DNA from 3 places in the Shinella sp. AETb1-6 genome. Region 1 is predicted to be linked to each of the others. Evidence: predicted binding sites of a transcription regulator. Region 1 holds the regulator's gene; each other region holds the start of a gene.
The links. Region 1 encodes PhoB, which activates phosphate uptake and scavenging genes when phosphate is short. Its sites were predicted from a motif close to TGTCATNNANCTGTCAT; they were not measured.
Positions count from the first base shown of each region.

Region 1 (2,260 bases):
AGGGCCTCAGTGCCAGCCAGATCGCGGCGCAGCTCGGCGGCGTCAGCCGCAACGCCGTGATCGGCAAGGTGCACCGGCTCAACCTGCCCGGCCGCGCCAAGGCCGGCGGCACGCCCGCTTCGGCCCGCCCGAAGCGCCCGGCGCAGGCCACCCCGCGTCCCTCGAACTTTACCGCGCGTCCGGCCAACGCGCCCCGTCCGGTCAGCCGGCCGGTGGGCAACGCCCTTGCCAAGGATGAGATCGACACCGATTTCGATGCACAGGCCGAGAACCTGCCCGTCGTGATCAGCGGCAAGAACGTCGTGGTGCCGATGTCGCGCAAGCTGGAGCTGACGCAGCTCACCGAGCGCACCTGCAAGTGGCCGATCGGCGACCCGCTGAACGACGACTTCCATTTCTGCGGCTGCGAGTCCCCTGACAATTCGCCCTATTGCACCTATCACCAGCGTCTCGCCTACCAGCCTTCGGCCGAGCGCCGCCGGGCACGGTGACACCGGCGACAGAAGACTAGAAACGGGGCCGAAAGGCTCCGTTTTCGTTTGCGCGGCCTGCCGGAACGCAAACGGGCCCCGAAGGGCCCGTTTGCGTCCTTGGGAGGAATGCGTCGCTCAGGTTTCCAGCGAGTAGCCGGCGCCGCGCACCGTGCGGATGACATCCTGCATGTTGGCGAAGTTGAGTGCCTTGCGCAGGCGTCCGACATGCACATCGACGGTACGCTCGTCGACATAGATGTCATGCCCCCAGACACCGTCGAGAAGCTGCGAACGCGAGAAGACGCGGCCGGGCGAGGTCATCAGGAACTCCAGGAGGCGGAACTCCGTCGGGCCGAGGCGGACTTCGCGCGTGCGGCGGTGAACGCGGTGCGTCTCGCGGTCGAGCTCGATATCGCCGCAGCGCAGCACCGTGGAGACCACTTCCGGTTTGGCACGGCGCAGCATGGCCCGCACGCGGGCGACGAGTTCCGGCGTGGAGAAGGGCTTGACCACGTAGTCATCCGCACCGGTGGCGAGGCCCCGCACGCGTTCGCTCTCCTCGCCGCGCGCCGTCAGCATGATGATCGGCAGCCGCTCGGTTTCCGGCCGCTGGCGCAGGCGCCGGCACAGTTCGATGCCGGAAACGCCCGGGAGCATCCAGTCGAGGATGAGAAGATCGGGCATGCGCTCCTGCAAGCGCATCTCCGCCTCGTCGCCGGACAGGATCGTATCCACCTCGAAACCCTCCGCCTCGAGATTGTAACGCAGGAGGACGCTCAGCGCCTCCTCATCTTCCACGACGGCAATTCTGGGCACCATGTAGCGAACCCTATCCAGTTTACTCGGAAGCTTCGGAGACATCGGCCGTGACGACGGATGTCGAGGTGTCGTCCTTCGGGCGCTCGCCCTCGGGCTGGGAGCCCGTCGCCATGTAGTAGATGGTTTCGGCGATGTTGGTCGCGTGGTCGCCGATGCGCTCGATGTTCTTGGCGCAGAACAGGAGATGGGTGCAGGGCGTGATGTTGCGCGGGTCTTCCATCATGTAGGTCAGGAGTTCGCGGAACAGCGAGGTGTAGATCGCATCGATCTCGTCGTCGCGCTCGCGGATCGCCTTGGCCTTGTCCACCGAGCGGGTGGCGAAGACATCGAGCACTTCCTTGAGCTGCATCAGCGCCAGTTCGGCAAGATGCTCGAGACCGCGCGCGAGCTTGCGCGGCATGCCCGAGCTCTGCACGGCGATCACCCGCTTGGCGGTGTTCTTGCCGAGGTCGCCGACGCGCTCCAACTCGGCGGCGATGCGGATCGTGCCCATGATTTCGCGCAGGTCGGCCGCCATCGGCTGGCGCTTGGCGATGGTGACGATCGCCTTCTCGTTGATCTGGCGCTCGGCATTGTCGAGGATGACGTCCTCGGAAATGACCTTCTGGGCCAGCGCCGCATCGGCGGAAACGAGGGCGCGGACGGAATCCGCCACCATCTGCTCGGCCGTGCCGCCCATCTCGGAAATGCGGCGGGAGAGGTATTTCAATTCTTCATCGTAGATCGAGACGATATGGGTCGATGACATCGTTCTGTCCTTAATACACGAGACGTGTTTTTTCGACGCAATTCCGAACGCAAAACCGCTTCACACTTTTGCTGGAATTGCTTGGGGCTAAGGCTACCAAAACGTCAGCCGAAGCGGCCCATGATGTAGTCCTGCGTGCGCTGGTCATCCGGGTTGGTGAACATCTTGTCGGTATCGTTCTCCTCGACGAGGTTGCCGAGGTGGAACATGGCGGTGCGCT
Region 1 covers NZ_WUMM01000002.1:246,481-248,740, forward strand. Annotated here, with positions in the region: gene GR158_RS04480 (GcrA family cell cycle regulator) at 1-491, shown strand, start outside; gene phoB (phosphate regulon transcriptional regulator PhoB) at 609-1,292, opposite strand; gene phoU (phosphate signaling complex protein PhoU) at 1,312-2,040, opposite strand; gene pstB (phosphate ABC transporter ATP-binding protein PstB) at 2,145-2,260, opposite strand, start outside.

Region 2 (2,260 bases), on a different contig from region 1:
GCTCGAGGGAATGCCGAAGATCCAGGTCACGACATTCCAGATGATCGCGCCCATGAGGGCGGAGAAGATCACGAGCGGGCTGACGATGGAGGGATCGATGATGCCCTTGCCGAGCGTTTCGGCGACATGCAGGCCGAAGAACAGGAAGGCGATGAAATTGAAGAACGCCGCCCACATGACGGCATATTGCGGGCGAAGAACGCGCGTGGAGACGATGGTGGCGATGGAGTTCGCCGCGTCGTGCAGGCCGTTCAGGAAGTCGAAGAGCAGCGCGATGCCCACGAGGGCGATGAGCAGCGGCAGGGCGAGGGTGGCGTCCATCAGACGTTCTCGATCACGATGCCGCTGATCTCGTCTGCCACGTCCTCGAAGCGGTCGACCACCTTCTCCAGTTCGCTGTAGATCTCGCTGCCGATGATGTAAGCCATCGGGTCGGTCTTGCCGTAGGTCTTGAAGAGCTCCTTCACGCCCTGGTCGTGCAGTTCGTCGGAACGGCCCTCGACGCGGGTGACTTCCTGGGCGATGGCGCTGAGGCGGTCGGCATGAACGCCGACCTTGTCGAGCAGCGGAATGGCTTCGGCGACGAGATGGGCGGCCTTGACGACCGCCGCACCCATTTCCTGCATGCCGGGCTGGAAGCTCGTCTGCTCGTAGAGGCGGATCGTCTTGACCATCTTGTGCATCATGTCGATCGCGTCATCCATCGACTGGATGAGGTCCTTGATGTCGCCGCGGTCGAAGGGCGTGATGAAACTGCGGCGCACCGCAAGCAGGACCTCGGCCGTGATCGCGTCCGCCTCGTCTTCCAGCGCGACGATGCGGTCGCAGTGCTTTTCCATGTCCGGGCCGCCGGCCAGGACGGCCTGGAGCGCCTCGGCGGCGCCGACGACGGTGCGGGAATGCCGCTCGAAGAGATCGAAGAACCGGTCTTCACGCGGCATGAGTTTGCGAAACAGCGAGAGCATGGGTGCCCCTTACGTGGCTGGGGTTGTCATGTCGCTGTCATAATTCAGCGCCCATGCGCTGGAAAGCCCGGATTCGGGCTTGTCCCAATTCTCTCAAAGCCTGTGGAAAACTTCGATAGCCGGCTTACTGCACGATTTTGAAGGGCTGTTCGCTGATCGCGACGGCGCCGCTTGCCGTGTCGCGAAAGCGGTAGCGCAGCACGTAGTCGCCGGCCGGCGGGCCGCTGAGCTTGAGCGTCAGCTTGGCGAAGACCTCCTGGTTGCGCACCGTTCCCTTGAAATCGAAGGAGCCGAAGGCCTTCTGTTCGGCGAGTTTGGCGCCCTTCGTATCGAGCAGTTCGAAGTCGACGGTGAAGTGGGACTCCAGATTGCCGCCATCGCCCGCGCGCCAGGTGAGCCCCACCGGCTCGACGTAGGAGATCAAGGTTTCGCCGGACTTGAAGTCGGAGGTCGGGCGCGTGGCATACATGCCGTATCCCTCGGGCGGGGCCGCGACGAACACGGCCTTGCCGATGGTGAACGGAAGCGTGGCGGCGAAGGCGCCGAAGGCGTCGCGGATGGTGTTGTGGGCGCCCACGGGATCACCGGCCGCGGCTTGTTCCTCAGCTTTCCGGGCGGCATCGGCAAGCGGCCCGGCGAGCGCCGGTGATGCCAGGGACGCGGCGAGAAACAGGGGCAACAGTGACTTCGACACGAACATTCCGTCTTCCTCCAGCCGATTTCGGCAAGATGCGGAGAAGCGTGACAACAGTCAAGAACGCCTCGACGACTGTACCCGGTCAGCTTTTCCAGAACAGCGGCGTCAGGAGGACGAGCACGGTGAGGATTTCCAGGCGGCCGAGCAGCATGAGAAACGACAGGAGATAGAGTGCAGCGTCGTGGAAAATGGCGAATGAACCCGACGGGCCGATGGCCTCCGTGACACCCGGGCCGACGTTGGAGAGGGAGGTGGCGGCTGCCGAGATGGCCGTCAGCACGTCATAGCCCATGAGGCCGAGCAGAATGGCGCCGATCGCGGATAGGCTCACATAGGTCAGGAAGAACAGGAAGACGGTGCGCTGGAAATCGGCATCGACCGTCATCGTCCCGTAGCGCACGGCGTGGATGCCGTCGGGATAGATCAGGCGGTAGAGACCGGTGCGCATGAAGTTGAACAGGATGATCAGCCGATAGGCCTTGAGACCACCGGCCGTGGAGCCCGAACAGCCGCCCATGAAGGTCGCGACGAAGGCGAGCGCCACGATGAAATGGCCCCACTGCGTATAGTCGTCGCTGACGAAGCCCGTCGTGGACAG
Region 2 covers NZ_WUMM01000012.1:1,368-3,627, forward strand. Annotated here, with positions in the region: gene GR158_RS19350 (inorganic phosphate transporter) at 1-321, opposite strand, end outside; gene GR158_RS19355 (DUF47 domain-containing protein) at 321-965, opposite strand; gene GR158_RS19360 (hypothetical protein) at 1,090-1,665, opposite strand; gene GR158_RS19365 (TrkH family potassium uptake protein) at 1,745-2,260, opposite strand, start outside.
Region 2: the regulator PhoB is predicted to act here: its motif matches at 990-1,006, upstream of GR158_RS19355 (DUF47 domain-containing protein).

Region 3 (2,260 bases), on a different contig from region 1:
GCGGATGGCCTGATGGTGGACATCGACACGGAAGCGGCGGCTCGGCTGATCAACGGCGCAAGCAGCCATGCCGCGCTATGGATCGCCAATTCGCAGACGCCCGAGGCGACGTCGCGGCAGGCCGTCGACGCGTTCAGGAGGTTGCTGGACGGACTGCGTGCCCGCGTGGCGTGAGCCGGTTCAGGGGCCTGCCGGCGCTTCCTCCAGCTCGCAGGCGGTGGTGCCGATGGTCATGGTGTTGCCGCGCCAGTCGATGGTGCCGCCGAGCCAGGCGCGCAGCCAGATGGCCGGCAGCATGAGGTCGCGCACGATCATGGCCGGCACCGACCAGCGCGACAGGCGCCAGCCCTTGGCGAAGGCGAGCGCGAGTTCCGGCAGGTAGATGCCTGCAAGCACCAGCAGCATGGCCGAGGGCAGGGTGCCGGCGCCGAGCGCCACGGCGATCAGGGCAAGTGACAAGGGCGGCAACAGGCCGAGCAGGATTTCCGGCGCGAAGAAGCCCGGAAAGGTGACGCGGCGCAGGCGCGACCAGCGGCACTGGCGCGACCAGATGTCGTGGCCGGTGCGGCGGCCGAGCGGCTGTTCGAACGGCGACGACACGAGATGCACCTTGAGGCCGAGGCGGTTGACCAGCTTGGTGGAGGCGGCGTCCTCGGCGATCTCGGCATTGAGGGCGTGGATGCCGCCATTGGCATCCAGCATCGGCTTGTACCAGAGCATGCTCTTGCCCTGCGCGAAACCGAGGCCGAGCGCTTCGCCGGCATATTGCCAGCGGGCCTGCTGGGTGTTGAGGAAGGTGCACTCCACCTCCGCCCAGAAGCCGTCTGGCCGCGAGCCGAGCGGCGTCGAGCAGACAAGGCCCGAATCGCTGCGCCAGCCGCCCATCAGATGCTGCACGTAGTCCTCCGGCATCAGTACGTTGGAATCGGCGAGGACGACCCAGTCGTGCCGCGCCGCCTGCCAGCCCTTCACGCAATTGTTGAGCTTGGGGTTGGCGCTGATGCGGTCGTCGCCGACGAGGATTCGCGACGCCACGGACGGGTGTTCGGCCGCCGTCCTCTCGATTTCCGCGATGACCGGGTCGTTGCCGTGGGCGACGCAGAACAGGAGTTCGTAATTCGGCCAGCTCAGGCGGAAGGCGCGCGACAGTGTCTCGGCCGTGAAATTCTCGATGCCGCGAACGGGGATGACGATGGAGACGGGCGGTTTCTTGCGCAGGTCCGGCGGCGGAAAGCCCGTTGCCTTGAGCCGCTTGCCGGCGATGAGAATGCTGGCGAGGTTGGTCGCAACGAGGGCGCCCGAGGCAAGGGCGAAGGCCTGAGCCATGTCCATTCACGCAAACTCCTGTGGGCGCCGCTTCAGCTGGCGGCTGCCGGGTTCAGTCACGCGCGAAGAAACATCACTGTCACATGACACGGGAATGACGGTGGCGTGCGGCAAGCCGCCATGCACCGCAGATCAAGGCATGCGGGCGTTGCGGCCCGGCATGCGGACCCCCTATTGGATGGGCGGGGCGAATCGGCGGTCAGCGTGTGCCGTTGCCGAAGGTGAAGATGTCGGCGTCGGGATCGGCATGGCCGCTGATGGCGGCGGAGACGATTTCAGCGGCGATCTGGCTGAAGGTGATGCCGTTGCCGCCGAAGCCCATGACGGCGGAGACTCGGTCGAGGCCGGGCACGGCGCCGATGAGCGGCAGGCCTGTGCTCGTGGTGCCGAAGGGGGCGGCCCAGACGAATTCGGGATCGGGCAGGGACATGCCGAGCAATGCCTCCGCCTTTCGGCGGATGACCTTCGCCTTGCTGGCGAGTTTTTTCGGCGAGGCGTAGGCGGTTTCGCTTTCCTCGTCCTCGCCACCGACGATCAGCCGGCCGTCGCGCGAACTGCGAAGATAGAGGTAGGGATCAGCACCTTCCCAGACGATGCAATCCTTCAGCCAGCCGGGCAGGGCGGTGCCGCGCGGGGTGGCGAGCGCCCAGGTGGAGACGACCGAGTGCCCCTCCTGCGCCAGGGACTTGAGGAATTCGTAACCCGAGCAGAAGACGACATGCCCGGCAGACAGGATCTTGCCCTCGGCCGTGGCGAGAAAGGCGCGGTCACCGGTGGAGCGCAGGTCGGTTATTTCGAGCGGGCTCACCAGCTCCGCCCCGCGTTCGACCGCCGCGCGCAGAATGCCTGCCGCCATCTGGGCCGGGTTTGCGGACGCGGAGATGTCGCTGAGAATGGCGCCGGTACGGTCGATGCCGAACTGCTGCTCCAGCGT
Region 3 covers NZ_WUMM01000014.1:9,335-11,594, reverse strand. Annotated here, with positions in the region: gene GR158_RS20665 (TetR/AcrR family transcriptional regulator) at 1-174, shown strand, start outside; gene GR158_RS20660 (ceramide glucosyltransferase) at 181-1,332, opposite strand; gene GR158_RS20655 (FAD-binding oxidoreductase) at 1,526-2,260, opposite strand, start outside.
Region 3: the regulator PhoB is predicted to act here: its motif matches at 1,410-1,426, upstream of GR158_RS20660 (ceramide glucosyltransferase).